Regions from separate parts of the Cupriavidus sp. genome, predicted to be linked through region 4. Evidence: predicted binding sites of a transcription regulator. Region 4 holds the regulator's gene; each other region holds the start of a gene.
The links. The regulator FNR, encoded in region 4, switches genes on or off when oxygen is low (the NO sensors DNR and NnrR bind a similar motif). The targets are predictions, from matches to a motif close to TTGATNNNNATCAA.
Positions count from the first base shown of each region.

Region 1: a site for FNR is predicted at 1,783-1,796, ahead of ACO550_RS24090 (universal stress protein). Genes of this name have one in related genera too.
Region 2: a site for FNR is predicted at 1,705-1,718, ahead of paaX (phenylacetic acid degradation operon negative regulatory protein PaaX). Genes of this name have one in related genera too.
Region 3: a site for FNR is predicted at 1,578-1,591, ahead of ACO550_RS06050 (lipid-binding SYLF domain-containing protein). Genes of this name have one in related genera too.

Region 1 covers NZ_DBHKYV010000023.1:25,319-31,071, reverse strand. Annotated here, with positions in the region: gene ACO550_RS24100 (hypothetical protein) at 269-775, opposite strand; gene ACO550_RS24095 (Hsp20 family protein) at 1,174-1,719, opposite strand; gene ACO550_RS24090 (universal stress protein) at 1,983-2,822, shown strand; gene ACO550_RS24085 (universal stress protein) at 2,891-3,316, opposite strand; gene ACO550_RS24080 (heavy metal translocating P-type ATPase) at 3,597-5,753, shown strand, end outside.
Region 2 covers NZ_DBHKYV010000026.1:4,298-10,050, reverse strand. Annotated here, with positions in the region: gene paaC (1,2-phenylacetyl-CoA epoxidase subunit PaaC) at 1-300, opposite strand, end outside; gene paaB (1,2-phenylacetyl-CoA epoxidase subunit PaaB) at 309-590, opposite strand; gene paaA (1,2-phenylacetyl-CoA epoxidase subunit PaaA) at 651-1,652, opposite strand; gene paaX (phenylacetic acid degradation operon negative regulatory protein PaaX) at 1,776-2,708, shown strand; gene ACO550_RS25645 (nuclear transport factor 2 family protein) at 2,758-3,192, opposite strand; gene ACO550_RS25640 (SDR family NAD(P)-dependent oxidoreductase) at 3,281-4,060, opposite strand; gene ACO550_RS25635 (VOC family protein) at 4,273-4,815, shown strand; gene ACO550_RS25630 (substrate-binding domain-containing protein) at 4,992-5,753, shown strand, end outside.
Region 3 covers NZ_DBHKYV010000002.1:544,180-549,932, forward strand. Annotated here, with positions in the region: gene ACO550_RS06045 (lactonase family protein) at 1-829, shown strand, start outside; gene ACO550_RS06050 (lipid-binding SYLF domain-containing protein) at 1,605-2,165, shown strand; gene ACO550_RS06055 (hypothetical protein) at 3,512-4,402, opposite strand; gene ACO550_RS06060 (hypothetical protein) at 4,664-5,611, opposite strand.
Region 4 covers NZ_DBHKYV010000030.1:65,049-70,801, forward strand. Annotated here, with positions in the region: gene ccoG (cytochrome c oxidase accessory protein CcoG) at 1-1,375, shown strand, start outside; gene ACO550_RS28010 (hypothetical protein) at 1,418-1,627, shown strand; gene ACO550_RS28015 (hypothetical protein) at 1,624-1,869, shown strand; gene fnr (fumarate/nitrate reduction transcriptional regulator Fnr) at 1,970-2,695, opposite strand; gene ACO550_RS28025 (urease accessory protein UreH domain-containing protein) at 2,781-3,548, shown strand; gene scpB (SMC-Scp complex subunit ScpB) at 4,110-5,036, shown strand; gene rluB (23S rRNA pseudouridine(2605) synthase RluB) at 5,065-5,753, shown strand, end outside.

The DNA.
Region 1 (5,753 bases), on a different contig from region 4:
TGGGACTTCTGTGTACCTTCGGGTGCTAACTGCGAATGCCGAATATCAGCAATCAACATTGAGCATTTGCGGGCCCGTAGCCAACGATTGCCGGACGCCGTTGCGTTGTTCTTGGCGCTAGGCGGGGTACGGAGCGAGACTGCCCGACTGCCATCGTCGTGCTAGCGCCGATGGGTCATGGTAAGGCAAGATGACGAGTGAGCTGGCGTCGTTACCGCCATGCGCGATGCCACGAAGGTGGACAAGCCACTGGCGATCGGCCGGAAGTTTATTCCTGCTCGCGGCGATGACACCTGCCCTCACGTTCCAGGCAGTATTTCCAGGTTCCTTCCATTTCATTGACACGAAATGAGATCGTCATGGTTCGGACCTTCTGGGCGATGACCAGCGTCGATTCGTGGACCTCATCTGCATACACGGCGGCCAGATAGTACCTGCCCGGACGCACCTTGAAATACAGCAATGGTCCTTCTGTGATCACACGAAGCAGCCGGACCTTGTTTTCATTGAGAATGATCACCTTGACGTCCGACAAGGATGCGCCTGTCGCCTTGTCTTGGAAGCGTAGTCGGACATTGAAGAGTGGTGCGAGTTCGCGCATGCGCGCAACATCATCGACGCCGACACCACCTGACACGTAGGGAATGGTCTCGGATTGTGCGGCGGGCGTCGTGTCGTCGCGCTTCACTGCCGGCTGGGCGTGGCTCGCCGCACTGATGGCGGCCAGCGAGAGCATCAGTAAGGCGTTCAGAAGGTTTTGATACGCCGCGGACATGGTGGCCTCTGCACGTTCTTCGCATTGGCACGGTTCCGGATCGCCACTGCGGTCACTTCCAGCTTATAAGAGCGAAACGGGTGTGGCTTGACGCAGCGCAAAGTTGGCCGCAATCGCGGACGCACGCGTCGCGCGGTCTCACAAGGGCTTGTGCATCTTGGCGAGTGGGCTCGTGCCGGGGTTGGTACGGGCTGATGACATGTCGGCCTTAAGCAGCGAGAGGTGCATCCGCCATGGTGACGATCGGCTGCCCCAAATCATGCCACGTCAGGCCGTTTCAGATCGAATGGCTCCGCGATGAAAGGAAGTGAAGTTACAAGCCGGGCCCGCGACGCCCACGTGATGATCATGCGGAAAACGTCGCAGGCCGATGGCGCACCCAGTCCGGACAAGCACCATTACATGGACTTGATTTCGATCTTCTTCTCCAACTTCTGAGCTTTGACAATCTTCGGAAAGGTGACCGTCAATATGCCGTTCTTGAACGCCGCATCAATTTTCTCGACGTCGACGCCATCTGGCATGCGGAATGCGCGCTCGAAGGAGCCGTAATGGCGCTCGTGGAGGAAGTAGTCCTTGTTTTTTTCTTCCTTCTCGACGCGTTTCTCGCCTTTGACAACGAGCCCGCCGTTTGACAGCTTCACTTCGATGCTCTTCTCATCCAGGCCTGGCAATTCCATCGTGATTTCATAGCCTTTGTCGGTTTCTGCGAAATCGACGGCAGGACCAGCCCCGAGCATCCATCCCATGTCGGGCATAGCGGACGAGAAGTCCTGCGTCATCCGTGGGAACGAGGAAATCTTGAAGTCGCGATCAAAGCTCTGGAACAGGCGATCAACTTCGCGACGCAGCCCTTCCAACGGGTGCCACGCGTGGGGCATCCAGGGCCGCATCATTTCCTGTTGTTCTTTCGTGACAGGCAATTTACTTTCGGTTTTGGCCATTTCATCGTCTCCTGAAAGAATGGGAAAGGCGATGTCATGCTAGGTGATTTGAACCGCCTTCCGTTGATGGAGATCAACGCCTAGCCCCTTGGAATTCGACGCAGGCACTCGTCGTGGGAGGCTGCGCGGTCACGGAGCGGATGCCCGCGGGTTGGGAGGTAATGGTACGAACGCCCCATGTTTTGACGTGCCGCAAGGGGCGAAGTTAGCAAGCATATACAGTGCGTTGTAGCAGGCTTGGTGCCTGGAGGGAGCGCTACGCTATGGACTACGCCACAATCCTCGTACATCTGGATGGCAGCCGACATCTGCATCAGCGCGTGCATCTGGCTACCCAATTGGCACTATCCCACGGAGCAAGGCTCATCGGTTTGTTTGCCACGGGCCGGCCCGATCCCAATGACATCCGGGGCTTTGTCGATGGCGATCGCTATCTCGCATCATTCAATACCTTGCGCGATCACGCGGGCAGGGCGGCCAGGGCGGCGTTTGAAGGTGCGACAGCCGGTGTAGGTATCCGGACGGAATGGCGCGAATCTGACTGGGGCAGCTTATCGTCCGTTCTTTTGGAGTCTAGGCTCGCCGATTTGACCGTACTGGGACAGACCGATCCCACCGAGCGGTTCGCGCCGAGCGACAACCAGTTGGTTGACGAGATTATCTTGCACTGCGGACGTCCTGTCCTAGTCGTGCCGCACACGGGTTCGTTCCCCGGAGTCGGGCAGCGGGTGGTAGTGGCATGGAACGGCAGCGGCGAGGCAGCACGTGCTATCCGGGACGCATTACCGATTCTGGCCCGCGCAACGTCTGTGGAGGTCGTGCAATGCGTGGCGCCTGACCGTTGGTCAAATCCGTGGAACTCGCCAGGCCGGTATGCCGTCGCGTGGCTGCAGGATCATGGCATTCACGCGACCCTTTCAGAGTCGATGCTGGACAACGATGTCGAGGCAGGCGAACTGCTGCTGGCACGGCTTGCGGATTCGGATGCGGATCTGCTCGTAATGGGGGCGTATGGTCACGCGAGAATGCGTGAGCTCGTGCTCGGGGGTGTTACTCGGACCCTGCTAAGCGAGATGACGACGCCGGTCCTATTGTCACACTAGCGCGCTACACGCGCGGTCGTCGCGGACGGCAGGCTGGCGGCGCATATATCGTGGATGTGCCGGCGCATTCAATCTCTTACCAGCAGTACGGGGCAGGGCGCGTGCGCCAATACGCGGGTTGCCACGGAGCCCAGGACATTGTCCAGAAATCCCCCGCGCCCGTGGGTACCCAAGAGGATGCATTCAGCCTGTATCGTCGTCGCGAGCGCCAAGACCTTCTCGGGCGCGAAGCCCACTAGCGTGTGCGGAACGGTTGGAACCTGCGCGGCGGCCAGAATATCCAGCACCGACTGCATCGCACGCCCGGACGAGTCCTGATGCCAGGCTTCGATGTCGGTGTGGCTGATGAATGCCTTTACTTCACCGGACAGATCGGGCATGCAGTGGGCTACATGTACTGTAAAGTCATCGCGCAGCAATTGGCGCCTGGCGATGACACGGGCGGCGGCATCCGAGAAACGCGAGCCATCTGTAGCGAGGAGAACATTGCGCATGGTAGGACCTCCGTTGCGAATTAAGGACATGGTCCATTCCAGACTACGTATGCCAAGACCAGCCCTGTTGATCTGCCTCAAGTCCATCGCATGCACGAGATGAAATACGAATGATTCGTAGCGCGAATCCCAAGATGCTGGTGGCAGACATAATCGTTGGCGCATCAGTGCTTGCCATCTATCTTGGAGAGGGAAAACCGTTCCGCGGTTGTTGCTAGCGCGAGATCTGGCATGGCGTGCGCGTCGGAAGGCGGAGGGGCTGTCATGCATCGGGGACACGATGAAGATGTCGGTTGCCAGGATGGTCAATAGCGTAGGAACCGTGTTTTCAGCCGTTACGCTTGCGGGCGGACTTGTCGCGCGGGCCTGGCTCGGGGATACCGTCGCCGACGGCATCTGGCTGCTGGGGACGTTACCCAACGTCGTCGTACTCGCCGTCACGAGCGTCAGGGCTATCCTCCGCAAGGAAACCGGCGTAGATCTGCTGGCTCTGACTTCGGTGGTCGTGGCGTTGGGTTTTAGCGAGTTCCTCGTGGCGGCCGTTATCTCGCTGATGCTAGGCAGTGGGCGCGCGCTGGAGGACTACGCGCAGTTCCGGGCGCAACGCGAGATGACAACGTTGCTGCGGCATGCTCCACGGCAGGCCTTGCGTCACGAAAATGGCGGCTGGACGTCCGTGGGCGTGAACGAGGTTCGGGCAGGCGACCGACTGCTGGTGCGGCATGGCGAGGTGCTTCCGGTCGACGGTGTACTGGCGTGCGCGGGCGATCTTGATGAGTCCGCGCTGACGGGAGAAGCCGCCATCCAGAGGCGGGCTGCAGGGGAAGCGGTTTCCAGTGGCGCCCTGAACGTCGGGTCCGTGCTCGAGATGGTTGCGGGTGCCATGGCGTCGGACAGTACGTTTGCCGGAATTCTGCGCATGGTCGCGACGGCACAGGCCGAGCGTAGCCCGCTGACGCGCCTCGCTGATCGCTATGCCCTGTGTTTCATCGTTGTGGCGCTGGCCATCGCGGGTGCCGGTTGGCTTTGGAGCGAGGATCCTTTGCGCGTGCTGGGCGTGTTGGTAGTGGCCACCCCGTGTCCGCTGATCCTGGGCGTACCAGTTGCCATGGTGTCCGGACTGTCGCGTTGCGCAAGGCACGGAGTACTTGTGAAGGGCGGTGGCGCAATGGAGCGCCTGGCACGCGCGAGTATCCTGTTCTTTGACAAGACCGGCACGCTTACCCGTGGTGCTGCGCGGCTCGCGGAGATGGCTTGCGCGCCGGGCGAGTCGCCCGAGACAGTGCTGGGGCTTGCCGCCTCGCTGGGGCAGGGCTCGTCGCATGTGATCTCCGATGCGTTGACAACGACCGCGCGCGAGCGAGGCATGACTCTCGCCACGCCGGCTGGCGTAAAAGAGCAAGCCGGTGCAGGCGTCGAGGGGGTTGTCGAAGGCCATGCGGTCAGGATTGGGGGCAGTGCCTATGTAGTTGGTGATGCCAGTCTGCCGGCGTGGGCCTGCGAGATCGACCAGCGTATCCGTATGGGTAGCATGTCGGCAGTGTTCGTGGCCGTCGACGGTCGATTAGTCGGCATCCTGGCGTTGGCCGATACCTTACGGACGGAGACCCCTCGGGCATTGCGGTTGTTGAGACGAGAGGGATTTGCGCGGCAGGCGATGCTGACCGGAGACCGGCAGGACCTAGCGGAAGCCGTAGGAGCAATGCTCGGCGTCGAGGAAGTCTATGCAGCGCAATCCCCCGCGCAGAAACTTGAGCGGATTCAGGCCGCCAGGCACGACGGCATGGTGATCATGGTGGGCGACGGGATCAACGATGCGCCTGCCCTGGCCGCAGCGGATGTTGGCGTCGCCATGGGCGCGCGCGGCGCGGCGTCGGCTTCGGAGGTCGCGGACGTGGTGCTGCTTGTGGACCGCCTGGATCGTCTGGCCGATGGGGTGCGGGTCGCACGTCGCACGTTGCGAATTGCAAAGCAGAGCGCGGGACTGGGCATGATGCTCTCCATGGGCGCAATGCTCGCGGCGGGCCTGGGTATGCTGCCGCCGCTGGAAGGCGCAATTCTCCAGGAAGGGATTGATATACTGGCCATCCTGATAGCGCTACGCGCCGCCGTACCTCCGCGACAGGAGCAAAACGCGACCTTGGCCCCCGATGTGGTGGACCACCTGAAGGCGGAGCACGCGTTGTTGGAGCCAATCATGGACAAAATTCGCGTCGTGGCCGATACCTTGCCGACCTTGAGCGGCGAAGTGGCGCATTCCGAGTTGCGGGCGCTGAACCGATCGTTGTGCGAAGTGCTGGTGCCGCACGAGCGCAAGGACGACCTTCACCTCTATCCGGACGTCGCACAGTTGCTCGGCGGCGAGGATCCGATGGCAGCCATGAGCAGCATGCACCGCGAGATATTTCGAATGACGTCGGGGCTGAACAAGGCCATC
Region 2 (5,753 bases), on a different contig from region 4:
GGCCAACGTATCGGCGTAGCTACCGTTCGGTTGCTCCACCAGCAGCGGATTGCGGAACTGATGCGCATCGCGCAGATAAGCCAACTGGTCTTCGGTGCGACCATGGCCTTCCACCTCACCGGCATAGGACAGCCACATGCGCGCCTGGCCGATCAGGTCCAGCGCCACGTTGGTCAGCGCGATATCTTCTTCCAGAGCCGGACCCTTGCCACACCACTCCGAAAGACGTTGCCCCAGCACCAGCGCCGAGTCGCCCAGGCTGAGCAGGTAGTCGAATGTTGCCTGATTGCTGACTGCCATGGCGTGCCTCAGATATGCTTGACCGCTTCCGGCATCGGGAAGAACGTCGGGTGGCGATAGACCTTGCTGTTGGCCGGTTCGAACAGCGGCCCCTTGTCGGTGGGGCTGCTGGACGCGATGTGCTGCGCCGGCAAGGCCCAGATGCTCACGCCCTCGTTGCGGCGGGTGTACACGTCGCGGGCGTTGTTGATGGCCATCGCGGCGTCGGCCGCATGCAGGCTGCCAACATGCTTGTGCGCCAGCCCGTGCTGGCTACGGATAAAGATTTCCCAAAGGGGCCATTCCTTCATGGTGCCTCCTGCCTTGCTGAATCGTGTGGGGAGTAAGGTGAAACGGTGGGGTGGCGCAGGTCACGCCACCTGGCGTTCCGACGCGTGCCGCGTGGACTGCTTGTCGGCGTGGGCCACCAATGCGTCGCGGAACCAGGCGCCGTCTTGCCATGCCTGGACACGGGTGCCCAGGCGTTCGCGGTTGCAGGGACCGTTGCCCTGGATCACGTTGTAGAACTCGTCCCAGTCGATGGCGCCAAAGTCGTAGTGACCGCTTTCGGCATTCCACCTGAGGTCGGCATCGGGGATGGTGAGGCCCAGGAACTCGGCTTGTGGCACGGTCTGGTCCACCATCTTCTGGCGCAGCGCATCGTTGGAAAACAGCTTGATGCGCCATTGCGCCGATTGCGCGCTGTGCAGCGAATCCGCATCAGGCGGGCCAAACATCATCAGTGCGGGCCACCACCAGCGGTTGAGTGCGTCCTGGGCCATCTGTTTCTGCTCGGTCGTGCCATTGCAAAGCTTGAGCAGGATGTCGTAGCCCTGGCGCTGGTGAAACGACTCTTCCTTGCAGACGCGCACCATCGCCCGCGCATACGGACCATAGGAACAGCGACACAGCGGCACCTGGTTGATGATGGCCGAGCCATCCACGAGCCAGCCAATGGCGCCGATGTCGGCCCAGTTCAGGGTCGGATAATTGAAGATGCTCGAATACTTGGCCTTGCCACTGTGCAGGTCCGCCAGCATCTGGTCGCGCGACACGCCAAGCGTTTCCGCCGCGCTGTATAGATACAGGCCATGGCCCGCTTCGTCCTGGATCTTGGCCAGCAGCACCGCCTTGCGTTCCAGCGTGGGTGCGCGTGTGACCCAGTTGCCTTCCGGCAGTTGGCCAACGATTTCCGAGTGGGCGTGTTGCGAGATCTGGCGGATCAGCGTGCGGCGATAGGCCTCTGGCATCCAGTCCTTCGATTCGATACGAATGCCGTCATCGACGCGTTGCTGGAAGGCGCGTTCCTCTGCACTCATGTTCTCGGAGGACCGGACCTGCGTAACACCGGTGTCGACCAATTGCGCGTACATGCATGTCTCCGTTGACTGGGGCAGTCCTTTAGTGGATCTGCTGAAGCTGACATTGAGCCAAATCATAGTGATACGATTTGACTCATTCAATCGGTTCGTGTGTATCACTTCAGGAGGGCGTACATGGGTGACGGTGTGAAGCCAGAGCCGGTATCGGCACCGGTGGCCAGGCTTGCCAAGGGGCTCAAGCTGGGCGCCGGTTCGCTACTGGTGACGATGTATGGCGATGTGATCGCCCCGCGGCCGCAGGCACCGTGGCTGGGCAGCCTGATCGACCTTTCGGCGCCGTTCGGGCTGAGCAACCGGCTGGTGCGCACCGCGATCTTCCGACTTGCCGCCGATGACTGGCTCGAGGCAACGAAGATCGGACGCAAGAGCTTTTATGGCTTGTCTGAGGCCGGCTTGCTGCGTGTGCAGCATGCCGGCAAGCGCATTTATGCCGGTGTATCGCCGGCGTGGGACGGCAAGTGGACCCTGGTCATGCTGCGCAATGACACCAAGGCGTCGATGCGGCAGCATTTGCGCAGGGAGTTGCTGTGGGAGGGCTTTGGGCCGGTCGCGCCGGGAGTGTTCGCGCATCCCAATGCCGATCCAGCCTCGCTGGCGGAAATCATCGTGGCTGCCGGTGCAAGCGAGCATGCGGCCGTGATGCAGGCCGAATCGGTCACGGCATTCTCGCGGCGGCCTCTGGAGCTATTGATTCACCAGACCTACCGGCTAAAGGAAGTCGCGCAGGCATGGCAGGCCTACGTCAAGCGCTTTGCTCCGTGGGTCGATGACGCGGCATCGCTATCGCCCGCCGATGCGTTCTTCGTCCGAATCTTGCTGATCCACGAGTACCGTCGGGTGCTGCTGCGCGATCCCGGCTTGCCAGATGAACTGCTTCCCGCCGATTGGCCGGGGCGCGAGGCGCGCGCCAGCACGGCAATGCTCTACGCCGCGCTGCTGCCCGCGAGCGAAGCGCACTTGCGCGAGTACATGGAAACCGAGGCTGGCGAGTTTCGCTCGCCAGGGCGACTGTTGGAAAACCGTTTCAGTTCTCGATTGCGGGGGTGAGCGCGGCGGGTTGCAACCTGGGGAGCCTCGCAGGCTCCCACTAGATTGTTCAGAGAAGTCCCAGCGCGCGCAGCTTGGCATCCGTGGCCGAGTACGGACGTTCGCAAATGATCTTGTCCGAGTCCTTGGCGAACTCGAACGTTGCGGCCATGCGAACGCGGAACTTGCGGCCGGTCGGCGGGAAGATCTTGCCATTCGCCTTCAGGTTGCCCAGGTGCGTGCCCGAGAGCCAGAACTCGACCAGCACGGTATCGTCCGCGGCGGCAATGGCGATGATTTCATTGGCCAGGTCCGGGAAGCTCTCGCGGGACGCGTCGAAGTAGCCGCGTACCTCTTCCTCGCCGTCGAACACCGCGCCGGTGGCATGCATTTCGTAACGCGGGTGCTGGAAGGTATCGATCACGGCATCCCATTCATGGGTGCATTCCAGGGCCATGTGGTCGCGCACGGTTTTCACACGTGCGGCGTTCAGTGCTTCAGACATTGTGGTTCTCCATCGTCGAGATTTGTGGGAGTAGTGCTCGGCAGCGCCTGTCGCGCGCCGCCGAATCCGGGGATTTCTTGCAGGGTATTCAGCGCAGCAGGCGCCAGCCGCCATCAACCGTGAACTCGCCGCCAGTGATGTAGCCGGCCTCGTCCGAGGCCAGGAAGGCGATCAGATGCGCCACGTCTTGCGGCTGGCCTTCGTCGCCTAGCGGAATGCGCCGGCCTGCTGGGCGCGGATCGGTGCCGCCGGCGGCCAGTCGTTGCCGGTACTGGTCGAAGATCGTTTCCAGCATCGGCGTGGCCGTCTTGCCGGGGTGGACGGAATTGCAGCGGATCTTCGCGCCGTTTTCACTACCTGCCAGCGCCACGGTCTTGGTGAGCTGGGTCACCGCGCCCTTGCTGGCGCCATAGGCCACGCTTTGGGTGGTGGGGTAGTACGCCCCGACCGAGGCAAGGTTGATGATGGCGCCGGTGCCGTGCTTCTGCATGGCTGCCAGCGCTTCCTTGCAGCCGAGGAACGTGCCGTCCAGATTCACCGACAGCACCCGGCGGAATTCGGCGAGCGTGGTGTTGGCAATCGTCCCATTGACCACGTCGCCAACGATGCCAGCCGCATTCACCAGCACGTCCAGGCGTCCCTGCCGGTCAAGGATGGTCTGCACGGCATGGGTCCAGTCGTGCTCACTGGTGACGTTCAGCGTCAGGAACGTGCCGCCGATCTCGGCCGCGATCTGCTCGCCGTTGCCGCCGGCCAGGTCGCCGATAAAGACCGTCGCACCACGCTGGGCGAGCAGGCGCGCCGTTGCCGCGCCGATTCCGCTTGCGCCGCCGGTCACCAACACCACTTTTTCCAGAAACTGGGTCATTCGATTGTCTCCAATATGCATTTTTAGTCGCTACTCGCCACGATTCGCGGGTTTATGAAGAAACGTTTCCACTCGTGAAGAGCATTGTTGTACTGCGGGCTTCGCAGGGACAATAATGGTTAACACCACCATGTGTTAGCGCATGTCGCTGCTATAGTGTGAAAACGTTTCTGCAAACAAGGCAGAGTGCTTTTGACTACAAGGAGGCAGCAATGAGTTTTCTGTTTGGGGGTGTGCGACAGCTTGGCTATGTCGTGACGGACATCGAGCGGGCCATGGACCACTGGTCGAAGAAGCTGGGAGTAGGGCCGTGGTTCTATAAGGAGGACGTCGGCACGACCGAATTCCGTTACTACGGCAAGGTGGCGACGCCGCCCAAGCTATCCATTGCGCTGGCAAACTCTGGCGACCTGCAGATCGAACTGATCCAGCAGCGCGACGACGCGCCTTCGCTGTATCTGGATTCGCTGAAGCGCAGCGGGGAGGGCGCCCAGCACATCGCCTACTGGACCGAGGGCCGTTTCGACGAGATCGTTGCCCACTTGCTGGAAGCTGGCTATGTCGAAGGTCATGGCGGGCGCATGGGGTCGCGCGGCCGGTTCGCGTACTTCGTCAACCCGGAACTGCCGAGTGGCATGTTCGAGATCTCGGAAATGGCCGGCGGAAAGGCGGAGTATTTTGCCGAAGTGCGGCGGGCTGGCCTGGCATGGGATGGCAAGGGCGAGCACATCCGCCATATCGGCGCGCCCAAGTAGGCCGGGGCACGCAACGCCTGGTAGCGGATAGGCTTCTCCTGCTGCGCTAGAATGCGCGACGCCCCATCGAACAGCGCTGGGGCGTCAAGAACAGGCTGGCTTGGCCATCACCGTGGCTGTGCCGGAAAAGGGGGAAAGTCGATGTTGCGCATGGAGTTGCATGGAGGGTGCCAGACATGACGTCGCGCATCACCATTCGAGAGGTCGCCAAGGAGGCGGGCGTTTCCATTGGCACGGCATCGCGTGCGTTGAATCGGGCAGGGCGCGTCAGCGAGGCCGCCATCGCGGCCGTCACCAAGGCGGCCCGCCGTCTGGGGTATGAACCGGATGCGATCGCGCAGAGCATGCGCACGCGCTCGTCCGGTGCCGTAGGGTTGCTGGTTTCCGATCTGGCCAATCCGCTCTACGCGCAGATCATTACGGCGGTGGAGGAGGCGCTGCAAGCCGCCGGCTACGCGCTGCTTATCGCGAGCACGCATAACGATGGCAAGCGGGAAAAGAATCTGGTCGATCTCTTTCGCCGCCGGCGCGTCGATGGATTGATCCTGGGGCCCTGCGAATCGGAAAATCCCAAGCTGCTCGAACAGATTGCCGAGCATATGCCGGTGGTCGCTTTGGATCGCGATTTTGGGCCCTCCGGTACGGGCGTGCAGGTCGATCACTTCGCGGGTGCCATGCAGGCAACCCAGTACCTGCTGAACCTCGGCCATACGCGCATTGCGCTGCTGACGCCCGGCATTACGCTGCGTCCAGGGCGGGAGCGTATCGCCGGGTTCGAGGCTGCCTATGCCAACCATGGGCTCAAACCGGTACCCAAGCTGATACGTTCAGAGAAGTCGGCAATGGAATTCGCATTCAGCGAGGCGCTGTCGCTGATGTCCGGGCCGGATGCCCCGACCGCGTTTCTGTGTCTGGGCACCAGGATCCTGTCGGGGGTG
Region 3 (5,753 bases), on a different contig from region 4:
GGGTAATAGTGTTTCGCAGTACACGATCGGGGTGAATGGTTCGCTCACGCCGATGGCCACGGCGCTTGTAGGCGCAGGACTTTGGCCCGCGGCGGGGGCGGTGGATCCAACCGGCAAGTATGTCTATGTGGTGAACTCGAGCGGCAATAACGTTTCGCAGTACACAATCGGGGTAAATGGCTCGCTCACGCCGATGGCTGTGCCGACAGTCGTTACGGGATCGTCTCCCTTTTCGATGACGATCGATCAGACGGGTAAGTATGCCTATGTGACCAACAACGGTGGTGGCACTGTTTCGCAGTACACCATTGGAGCCGATGGCTCGCTCACGCCGATGATTACACCGGTCGTCGCCACGGGCGTTAATCCAGAGTCAGTGAAGGTCGATCCGACCGGCAAGTATGCCTATGTAGCAAACAACGGCAGCGGAAGTGTTTCGCAGTACACGATCGGGTCCGACGGCTCCCTCACGCCGATGACTACACCCACCGTCGCTTCTGGATCTGCGCCAATTTCGGTGTTGATCGACTCGACTGGCAAGTATGTCTACGTGGCCAACAGCACCGGTGACAACGTTTCGCAGTACACCGTCGGGTCGGATGGTTCGCTCACGGCAATGGCTACACCAACCGTTGCCGCTGGTAGTTCGCCCATTTCGGTGTCGATCGATCCGACCGGTCGTTATGTCTATGTGGTGAACAGCGGCAGCAACAGCGTTTCGCAGTATTCGATCGGAGTGGGTGGATCGCTCATACCGATGGCCACTGCGACAGTCGCTGCCAAATTGGCGCCGTGGTCATCGGCGACGACTTTTGCCGCCACGCATTGAATGTGCGCGCTATTGATACTAGCCAGGTATCTTTGAACTGTCCCCCAAGAGTTGAACACTAGTTCAACCTTTGGGGTCCTGCTCATTGGGAGCCGCCACGAACCTGGGAAGCTCGGACTTTATCTCTCAGGAGCTCGCTTGTTCAGCGGGGTGCGACCTTAGCGCATGATCGTTGCGAAGTCATCAGGTCATATCTTGGCAGGCGCCAGGCAATACCGACACATCAGCGTCGTTCGACGCATCCGCGAAGTCGAGGCGGTACAAGAACATCGTCTCGACTATTGGCGTGCGTGTCCGGTTCCGTCAACGCACTTCCGTGCATTCCATTCTTGGAACACACGAAAGCGGAGATCTTGGTTCTTCATTTTTTTGCGGTCGACCGTACAGAATGCGGACATCAAGACCGTCTCCCAGTCACTCAGCCAGCGCCAAGCGTGACTGCGACGCAGCCCATATGACGGCAGCCTTTTGAAACCTGGCTAGCGCTTGGATGCAGCACTCCCTCGGATAACTCGCGGCGTCGCTCGTCATGCTGACTGGCCGGGCCGCTTTCTCCCTTCATGCCGTAGGACCAAGGTCCAATTGACGCAATGTCCGCGCGTGACACCATTTATTCATGGCAATGTCTGCGATGTGCCTAGCGGCGTATGCAGCCGTGGCTCTCTCGGACTTGCCCGTAGGGGCCGGCTTCCGACTAGTGCTATGCCCTTGCGCACGCAGGAACTGCACCTCGTTCGGTACATTCGCATTGATCATCGTCTATAAGGTGCCAATCATGACTCGTCGCCTGGTCATCGTTGCATTGGCTTCGTCACTTGTCTTGCCGGCGCTAGCATTCGCCGCAAGCAAGGAAGACAAACAAGCCGAGGTGCGCAAAGCCGGAAAAAAAGCACTGAGCGCTCTCTATCAAGCCCAACCGTCGGCACGCAAGGCTGTGGAATCGGCGGCAGGCTATGCCGCGTTCAGCAACTTTGGCATGAAGATCCTCCTTGCTGGCAGCGGGACCGGCGAAGGCATCGCCGTCAACAACAAGACGAAGGCTACAACCTACATGAAAATGGCCGAGCTTCAGGCTGGCCTCGGAATGGGTGTCAAGAAATTCCAGCAGGTTTGGGTGTTTGAGAACGAGAGCGCCCTAAATAAATTCATCACTTCCGGGTGGCAGTTCGGCGGGCAAGCGACCGCCGCGGCGAAGGCCGGCGACACTGGTGGCGCATATCAGGGTGCCATAGCCGTGGCGCCCGGCGTCTGGCTTTATCAGCTCACCGACAAAGGTCTCGCAGTTGAATTCACAGCTAAGGGGACCAAGTACTATGTGGACAACGACCTGAACTGAATGCGAGAAGGCAGCGCGGACGCATCGAGGCCATTCTCGGCTGGGCCGCCCTGACCAGCGTTTCAGGCAGGCGCGAAGGAGCGTCAAAATGGTCGAATCAAGAAACGGACTTTGGAGGCACACGAGCGCAATGCTGGCCTCGGTTGGACTACTGGCGCTATCCGTCGCTGCCTTGGCCACAACCCAGTCACAACAGCGCCAACAGGGCAGGAACGCAAATCAAGCTGCCAAACAGGAGGCGCGAGCGGAAAAGGTCGACTGCCGAGCTGCAAACCAGAAGAGCAACGCCCTGTGCCGGCAAGACAAGCGCGATACAAAGCAGCAAGGTCGCCAGCAAAAGCGGGACATCAAGTACTAGCGCTGGTCGCTTGAGAATCCAGCAAGAGCGTAATCGACGGGCCATGCGGAAGCACACCGCCCGGTGCGTCGTGCACCCCGGCGGCGGCGCGCCTGATCGCCAGCGCTCGACCTCCGCCAATAGGTTGTATGGGCGTTCTGCCCTTGAAAGAAGCCCTGAAGCTGCTCGAGAGGGAGAGTCAGTTAAGGGGACGGGAACGGCCGAAACCAGGCAATGCTGGTGGAGCGAAGGGCCACAGTTCAGGACAAACGCAAGACGTAGGGGGGAGGAGATTGGGCAACCTATCAATGCCGAGTAGTGCTCTGAAGCTGCAGATGGCCAAGCCGTTCCTGTTCAGTTCCATTCATCTTCAGTGACGAACTCGACCAGGACGATTCCCTCGTCCCGCATTTCGTATAGCTTCCGGTAGCACCAAGGGCAGGGCGCCCAATCGCGCAGAGTCGTCCCACCCAAGTCGTATGGAATCTCGCGGACTCTCGCTGGCGCGCCACACTCGCACACAACAATTCTGGTGAGTTCCATAGGGGCTCCATGTCGTAGCACGATTTCAACATTGCGCGGGTTTGAACGCCATGGATAAGGGCATTGCGACAAAGCTCGTCCGCGGCAGTCCTTGCTATCTAGCGTGGCATCGTAGCCAGTAAAAAGGGCTGCGTGTGCAGTCAATGGAAGCTACGAGTTTGCCATTGCCGAAACTCAGTGGTCGTTCATTGAGGTGGCACGCGTCCGGAGTGTCCGGGCGTTCCACCCCAAACGTCGCGTACTCCGGCCGTCTGCCGCGGTTTTGGGTGCTGCGTAGATGGCGGCTAGTTTCCCGTCGGCATAGGGGGCGTGGGCGATGAATGGCGCAATGCGGGTCGCCGGACTTCGGATCAGCAACGATAGGCAGCAACGTACGAGACCGACGCTCCGGAGATCGTAGTTTTTGCGCCTGCATAAGCAATGGACTTCGGTCCAACCTGGCCTTCCCGGCGAATCCGTGGGTGCATCATTTCGCGTCAGATCCCGCCGGCCTGCTTCGCACCTCCGCGATCCGGGCAAGATAGGCGCGTAGGAGGCAGTTCTTGTCGGTGCACACATTGCGTTGCTCGCGCAGCCATACTCGCTGCGCGTTCCGTATGGTTACCTTGTTCCCGGATCTCATGGCTAGGGCGAGAGCCGCCGCCAGTTCGTCGTCGGCGCGCGATAGTTCGGTGTCGCCGCAAACGAGTCGGGAGGCAGTCGAAACGAGCTTGCTGCAATCGAGGCTACGCGCTACCGCCCTCATGGCCTCGGGTTTCCGTTCGAGGTGACCTGGGTTGCAGAGTCCTTCCAAGAATCGGCATGCCGTGCTCCGTCCCACCCATGCCATGTCGCGTGCGCCAAAATCCGAGGTAAAGCGGTTGATTGCTGCATGGCTAATTCCGCGCTGCATGGCGTTCGCCGCGATGATCTCGTTGCAAAGCGAGTCATCGAGGTAAGCCGTTCCTTTGCGTCGATAGCAGCTGTGGAAGCCAAGGCGACCGGACCCAAGAATGCTGCGTCGGACCCCTGAAGCGAAGAGGATGGACGCGCAAGCCGACGCACAGCTGGCATTGTTGGGGACGACGGTATAGACCCGCACGTCGTCCATGACATCGACGAAGCGGAAGGCAGCTTCGACGTTCCCGCCCGGGCTGGTAAGAAGTAGCATGACAAGCCCTTCGCCATCGCGGTCGGCGAGTCTGGCGACGGCACGGAAGCGCTCGGCATCGCCCGGCTCGATGCGGCCCTCGGCAATCACCATCCGCACGTTAAGTTCGGGTTGATGGTGGATGCGCAGCTCCATAGCGGGCAAATCCTGCGCCAACGCCCAGGCACAAAGCGGCAACCAGGATATCAGTGATTTGAGCGTGCGCAAGCGGTTCTCCATAGCGGATGGCTTGGCCGGGCGCTATGGCGATGCGGCACTGGGCGAGCTAGCCGGGTAGTGATAGAGGTGCGTGTTGCTCGCCTGCTCGCCTATTCGGGTGCCCAAGGGACGGAATAGGGCGTGACGGCGGAAGTTCTCACTGTCCGACTTTGCCGCTTCCGTCGCAACCGCGACTGCGTCCTGATATGTCATGGGCTCCTTGTCCTTTTCGATCTGGAGCCGCTTTGTGCGATCGTCGATGCGTACGCTCTAGCGGCCGAGGTTATAGAACAAATACATGGCAAAGAGGTTGTCGAAATCGCGGTACTCGCCTTGTTCTCTCCGAAAATCGAGCGACAGCACTGACGGGAAGCGATTGGGCAGATTTTTGAAGGCGACTTTCGGCTCTTCTCGGGGTTCAACGTACAAGGAGCCTTCGTATTTCTTGTAGAGCACCACGTCCATGCCATATTGCCGCTGGTTCCATTGTTCCATCAGTTTCAGGGCCATTTCGGTGGGAATATTTGCCGTCGCAGCCGCAACGACACGCCGTCCACGCAACAACTGCGGATTGTTGACGTCGAGGTTCTCATAGTTGGCGCCGAATTTGAAAGCGGCGCCGATAACCTTGGCACAGTTTAGCCGTAGATAATCGTATTTGACCTCGCCGTGGTGATATTCTGTCGTGGTGGCTCGCCGATGATAGTCGTCGTTGATTCCGGAGAAATAGGAAATCAACGATTGCTTTTCGGCGGCTGGCACGCCGAAGACCCGTACGCCAATGACCGAGCGCTTATAGATTTCGCCGTAGTCTAGGCCGAAGACGGCGAGGGTATCCAGCGATGAGGTCGTCTTGAACAGGTATTCCGTTTTAGGAAGGCCAACGACCAGTTGCTGGGTGTAGAAGGCCCGCGCATGCTCGGGTGACCTGTCGGCGTAGAAGTTCGCCGAGTACACCATATCGTGGTGCGCGCCATCATCGCGTACCGCCAGCGCGATATGTCCGGCCGATCCACCCTTGGACGTACCGAAGCTGATCAGGAGTTCTAAATCATAAGGATCCCGGCGTAGGACTTCGACAATCTCCTCGATGTTGTCTGGCTCCGGGCCGTTCTTGCTGCCGAACTCCGCCGCCAGACCGTTTGCGAAAGGGAACGCGAGCAGGAAGAGCGAGAGCTTAAACAAACCCTTTATCAGCTGCGCAAACGCTTGATGCATCAAGAGCCCCTTGTGGTTTCCTGGCGATTCCACTTCTGCTACAGCATAGCCGGGGAGGTCAACTGATTCAAAACCACTGCCACGGACTGGCAATGCGGGATGGGCCCAAAGGCCTAACTAAGTCATAGACCGGAAAACAACC
Region 4 (5,753 bases):
ACGACGCAAGATTTATCCGCGCTCGGTGACCGGCGCCTTTTCAAGCTGGCGTGTCTGGCTGGTGATCCTGACCCAGCTCGTCTACTACGGCACGCCGTGGCTGCAATGGAACGACCGCCAGGCAGTGCTGTTCGATCTCGGTGCACGCAAGTTCTATATCTTCGGACTGGTGTTGTGGCCGCAGGACGTGATCTACCTGGCAGTGCTGCTGGTGATCTCGGCGCTGTCACTGTTCCTGTTCACGGCTATTGCGGGGCGGCTGTTCTGCGGCTATGCCTGTCCGCAGACGGTCTACACCGAGATATTCATGTGGATCGAGCGGCGTGTCGAAGGTGACCGCATCGCCCGTATCCGCCTGGACGGCGACCCGTGGAGCCTGCGCAAGCTCCGGCTCAAGGCGACCAAGCACACGCTGTGGGTGGCCATCGCGTTGTGGACGGGGTTCACCTTCATTGGCTACTTCGCGCCGATCCGTGAGCTGGGCAGCGAGATCCTGCAATTCTCGCTGGGCCCGTGGCAAACCTTCTGGATGCTGTTCTACGCGTTTGCGACGTGGGGCAATGCGGGCTTCATGCGCGAGCAGGTCTGCAAGTACATGTGTCCGTACGCGCGTTTCCAGAGCGTGATGGTCGATCGCGATACCTTTGTCGTGACCTATGACGTGGGGCGTGGCGAACCGCGTGGCAGCCGTTCGCGCAAGGCAGACCATCATGCGGCAGGCCTGGGCGATTGCGTGAACTGCAGCATCTGCGTGCAGGTGTGTCCGACCGGGATCGATATCCGCGATGGCCTGCAGTACGAGTGTATTGGTTGCGGGGCATGTATCGACGCCTGCAATCAGGTCATGGACAAGATGGAGTATCCGCGCGGGCTGATCCGGTACACATCGGAAAATGCGATGCGCAAGAGCCTGTCCGTGACCGATGCACGCAAACGGCTGATGCGCCCGCGCACAATCGTCTACACCATGATCTGGTTATTGCTGGCCGTAGGATTTGTCGCATCGCTGGCCATGCGCACCCCGCTCAAGGTCGACATCATCCGCGATCGCGGCGCACTTGGCCGCGAGGTGGAAGGGCGCTGGATCGAGAACGTGTACCGACTCCAGTTGATCAACACAACGGAAGCGCCGATGAAGGTGCGCGTGCAGGCCGGCAGTGATGAGTTGAAGGGGATGGTCGTCGAATACGATCACACCGCGGAAGCGTTGTCGCCCACATCGAACCGCTTGTTGCCAATCCGGATCCGCGTGCCGATCGACGATGCCAGGCAGGGGACGTACAAGATCAGCGTGACGGTGACCGCCGAAGCGGAACCCGCGCGTGCGGTGCAGATCCGGCAAAGCACGAGTTTTATCGTACCCCGCAATCTGTGATGCTTTATCTGTGAAGCTGGACGATACCAAGAGGAGAGCGCAATGACCCCACATCCCGCCAAGCCCTGGTACAAGGAGCCATGGCCGTGGATCCTGATGAGCGGACCGCTGCTGGCCATGATTGGTTGCGGCATCACGATCTGGCTGGCAAGCACGCATGCCGATATGCCGGTCGGGGATGCCACCCGTCATGGCCTGGTCGTGGAGAAGGTCGATGTTGACCATGCCCGGACACCAGCGAGGCAACCATGAGATTGCGCTGGCTGATGTGGGTGTTATGGCCGGCATTCCTGATGGGAGGCGCGGCAACGGCCGTGGTGTTCTCGGTGGTGGATCCTGGTGATCTCAGTTTTTTCGGGCATCCGGTCGAGGCATCGCGGCAGGCGGTCTATACGGTGGGATTCCTGGTGGCGTGGCTGTTCTGCGCGTTGTCCAGCGGGCTGACGCTGTACACGATGCCGGTGAAGCTCAGCGATACCGATGAACTCGAATAGGTCCGGTATGCATGAAGTGCCTGGGAACCCTGGAAAACGGAAAGGCCGCACCGGATGCGCTCCGGTGCGGCCTTTTGCATGTTGCTCGCGAAGGCGCCGTTCAGCAGGATCGGCTGTAGACCTGCTTGATACCCTCCATATCGACCAGCTTCACATGGCGCTGACGAATCTGGATCAGCCCCGCTTCCGCAAAGCGCGAGAACAGTCGGCTGACGGTTTCGAGCTTCAGGCCCAGGTAGCTGCCGATTTCCTCGCGGCTCATGCGCAGTACGAACTCTGTCGAGGAGTATCCGCGCGCCGACAGTCGTTCAGACATGTTGATCAGGAACGCCGCGAGACGCTCCTCGGCACGCATCGAGCCGAGCGTGATCAGCATCACCTGGTCCTGGGAGATTTCCTTGCTCATCAGGCGCAGGAACTGGCCTTGCAGCGACGGAAGCTGGCCCGACAATACCTGCAGGTCATCGAACCGCACGACGCAGACTTCGGTGTCTTCGAGTGCCGTGGCATCCGATGCGTGCTGCATCTCGCTGAGCCCGTCGAGACCGATCACTTCGCCGGGCAGGTGAAAGCCCGTGATCTGCGTGCGCCCGTCTTCCATCGTGACGTGCGTCTTCAGTGTGCCGAAGCGAATCGCATAGACCGCGGTGAGGGGCTCTCCCATGCGGTACAGCGTTTCACCCTTGTGAACACGAACGCGTTCCTGCACGAGCGTGTCCATTTTCACGAGGTCTTGCTGCGACATGCCCACGGGCAGGCAAAGCTGACCCATGGCACACGTGGAACAGCGGGGCGACATCTCGGTGACGGGAATGGAAGTCAACAATTGAAGTGCTCGTTTTGAATGCGCTTGAAGCGAGGGCGCGATGCAGGCATTTTACAGCGTCGAGTGACGCGGAAGCGAGGAACAGTTGCCATTTGGTGTACTTTTAAGCGTTTTTCTGGTGGCCCTGCTTGGCGGCGTGCATTGCGCCGCAATGTGCGGTGGCATTGCGATTGCCGCGGAGCAGAACGGCACGCGCCGGGTGGCCGCGATCGTGCATCGCTCGCCGCGTAGCTGGTGGGCCGAACTGTGCGTGATGCACGCCGGACGCCTGACCACCTACATGCTGCTTGGCGCATTGATGGGCGCGGTCGGCGCAACCGTGTGGAAGCAGGAGTATCTGCCACTGCAGCGCTGGCTCTATGCGGCCGGCAGTGTGATGCTGGTTCTTACCGGGCTGTGGTTGCTACGCGGGCGAACCAGTCTTGTCAGCTGGATCGAGCGGCTGGCATCGCGTGCCGCATCGCACGTCGTGCGCCTGGCGGGATCGGTGGCGGGATACGTGCCGGCAGCGGTGCGACGCGAGCAGCGCACCCCGCCGATGTTGCGCCGCTATGGCATGGGGCTGGCATGGGGTCTGGTACCCTGCGGCATGGTTTATGGGGCACTCGCCATGGCGCTGCTCGCTGGCAATGCGCCATCGGGTGCGCTCGTGATGGGTGCGTTCGGATTGGGCACGCTACCTAACCTGCTGGTGATCTCGGGGTTGTCTGGCTATCTGCGGCAGTTGTCACGCAAGCCGGTGATTCGGACCGCGTCGGCGCTGGTGGTGATCGGGTTTGGCGCGCTCGGCGTGGCGCGGGCGATCTGGCTTCCTGATACGCTCGCGCAACACGGTTTTTGCGTGGTGTTTTGAATCGACCACAGCGGCGGGTTGCGGGCGGGGGGCGGAATGCCATACAATCGCGAGAACCACGGTATCGCGCCGCGTCATGCTCGTGGCGTCGCCGGGGCGACATTCCTGATCTGGGGTGTCGGTCCAGGGTTTCGGGGCTGCTTAGGCATGCCGGAACCATTCCCACAGTCCATCCGGTTCAAAAGATCTGGTTAAAAGGCCGACGGCGGTGTGGAAGGTGGCGCCGGGTCAAGGCGATTGTTGTCTGGGTTGCCTGAGCCGATATCCGTATTTTCTTGCCGTCTTGGCCATTCGGTGGCCCTGGCGATTGTCCGCCCCGAAGGGAGAAGGCGCGACGCAAGAGGTCCGTCGACTGGCGAAGCCTGCCAGGCCCGGACGATCTCCTGCCGGACAGACCGGCAACTCGATGCAAGGAAAGATGTGCACGGCTGCGCTGCCAGAAGGCATGCGCGCTGGCTGCGCGATGAGATGGCGGAAAGCTTCGGCGCCGCTGTATCTGCAATCTCCAGTGCCCCGGGATGGATCCGGGGGCAGGTGCAAAGACAGGCTGCACGCAATCACATGAATACCCAAGAGGCGAAGATCGTCCTCGAGACCGCGTTGATCTGTGCGCAGGAGCCACTGCGCGTTGGCGATCTGCGGCGGTTGTTTGCCGACGACGTCGGTGCCGACACCATCCGGGTGTTGCTGGAAGAATTGCGCCAGGACTGGCAGCAGCGCGGGGTCGAACTCGTTGCCCTGGCCAGTGGCTGGCGGTTCCAGAGCCGCCCGGAGATGCGCGAATTCCTGGATCGCCTGAATCCGGAAAAGCCGCCAAAGTACTCGCGCGCGGTGATGGAGACATTGGCCATCATTGCGTATCGCCAGCCTGTCACACGGGGCGATATCGAGGAAATCCGCGGCGTGACGGTCAGCACGGACGTAGTCAAGAAACTCGAGGATCGTGGCTGGATCGAGGTCATCGGCCATCGCGATGTGCCCGGTCGCCCAGCGCTGTATGCAACGACCAAGGCGTTCCTGGACGACTTGGGGCTGCGTTCGCTGGACGAGTTGCCACCGCTGGAAGATGCGCAGGCACAGGCGCAGGCCGCGCTGCTCGATCAGCAGGCGATCGACTTCGAGGAAATCGCCACGGCCAACCCGCCGGTGGGTGACGAGGAAGCGTTTGCCGAAACCGGCGACGCGGCTGGCGCTACGGAGATATCCGCCGTAGTGCCGGAGACTCCGCCCGCCGAGGCGCCGGAGCATATGGATGCGGCCGGCACCGAACCTGATTCCGGGGGCGAAGCCGGGCAGGATGAACAAGAAACCAGCGTCGCGCATTTGCCCGTGAAGGATGATGGGCAGGACGACGATGCGCCGGTGGCTCACGCCAACGGTTTCCACGTGGGCACCGAGGCTCCCGAAGCGGCGGCCGACGAAGGTCCGGATCGGACTGGCGAACTGCCATTGCCGACCGAGGACGACGACGAGCGCGTGTCCAACTGAATAACTTGCAACATCGATAGTGAATACTTTGTCTGATTCCGCTGAGCAAGACGTCCGCCAGCCGGACGTGCCGGGCGACACCGGCGCAGCCCCCGATTCGGGTAACGACGCCGACGGCGCACCGCGCCGCAAGGGGCTTCGGCGCGGCCTGCGCAACCTGGTGGCCACGCGCCGCCAGGCGGCACAGGACCGGGATGGCCGCGGCGAGGGCGACCCCGCCGTGGCGGCTGAAGGTGGCGAGGGTGCCCAGCCCGCGGCGCCGCGTAGTCGTGGCCGTCGCAAGCCGGCGCCCGCTGCGGACGCTGGCGCGCAGGTAGCGCCGCAGCCTGAGTCCGGTGATGCGCAGCCTGCCCAGGCGCCAGCCGGCCAGGGCCAGCGCAAGCGCCGGCAGCAGCCGCAGCGCAAGGCCGCCCTGGTCGATGGCGAAAACAAGCCAGTGGCCGAGCAGCCTGCCAGGCGTGACCGGAGCGATCGGACTGGCGACCGGAATGCCGAGCGCGGCGGTGACCGGAGTGACCGGAATGGTCAGCGCAAGGGCAAGCCCGGTGCCGGCAAGCAAGGCGGCAGGGGCGAGCAGCGTCAGGGCGACAGGCCCGGCAAGCAGGGCGGCAAGCCCGCCGGCGGCGCGCAGAAGACGGCCGCTGGTGGCGAGGACCTGTTCCGCTTCGTGATCTCCGAGCAGTTCGACCAGGAAGACATGGTCGTGCCGCGTACCAA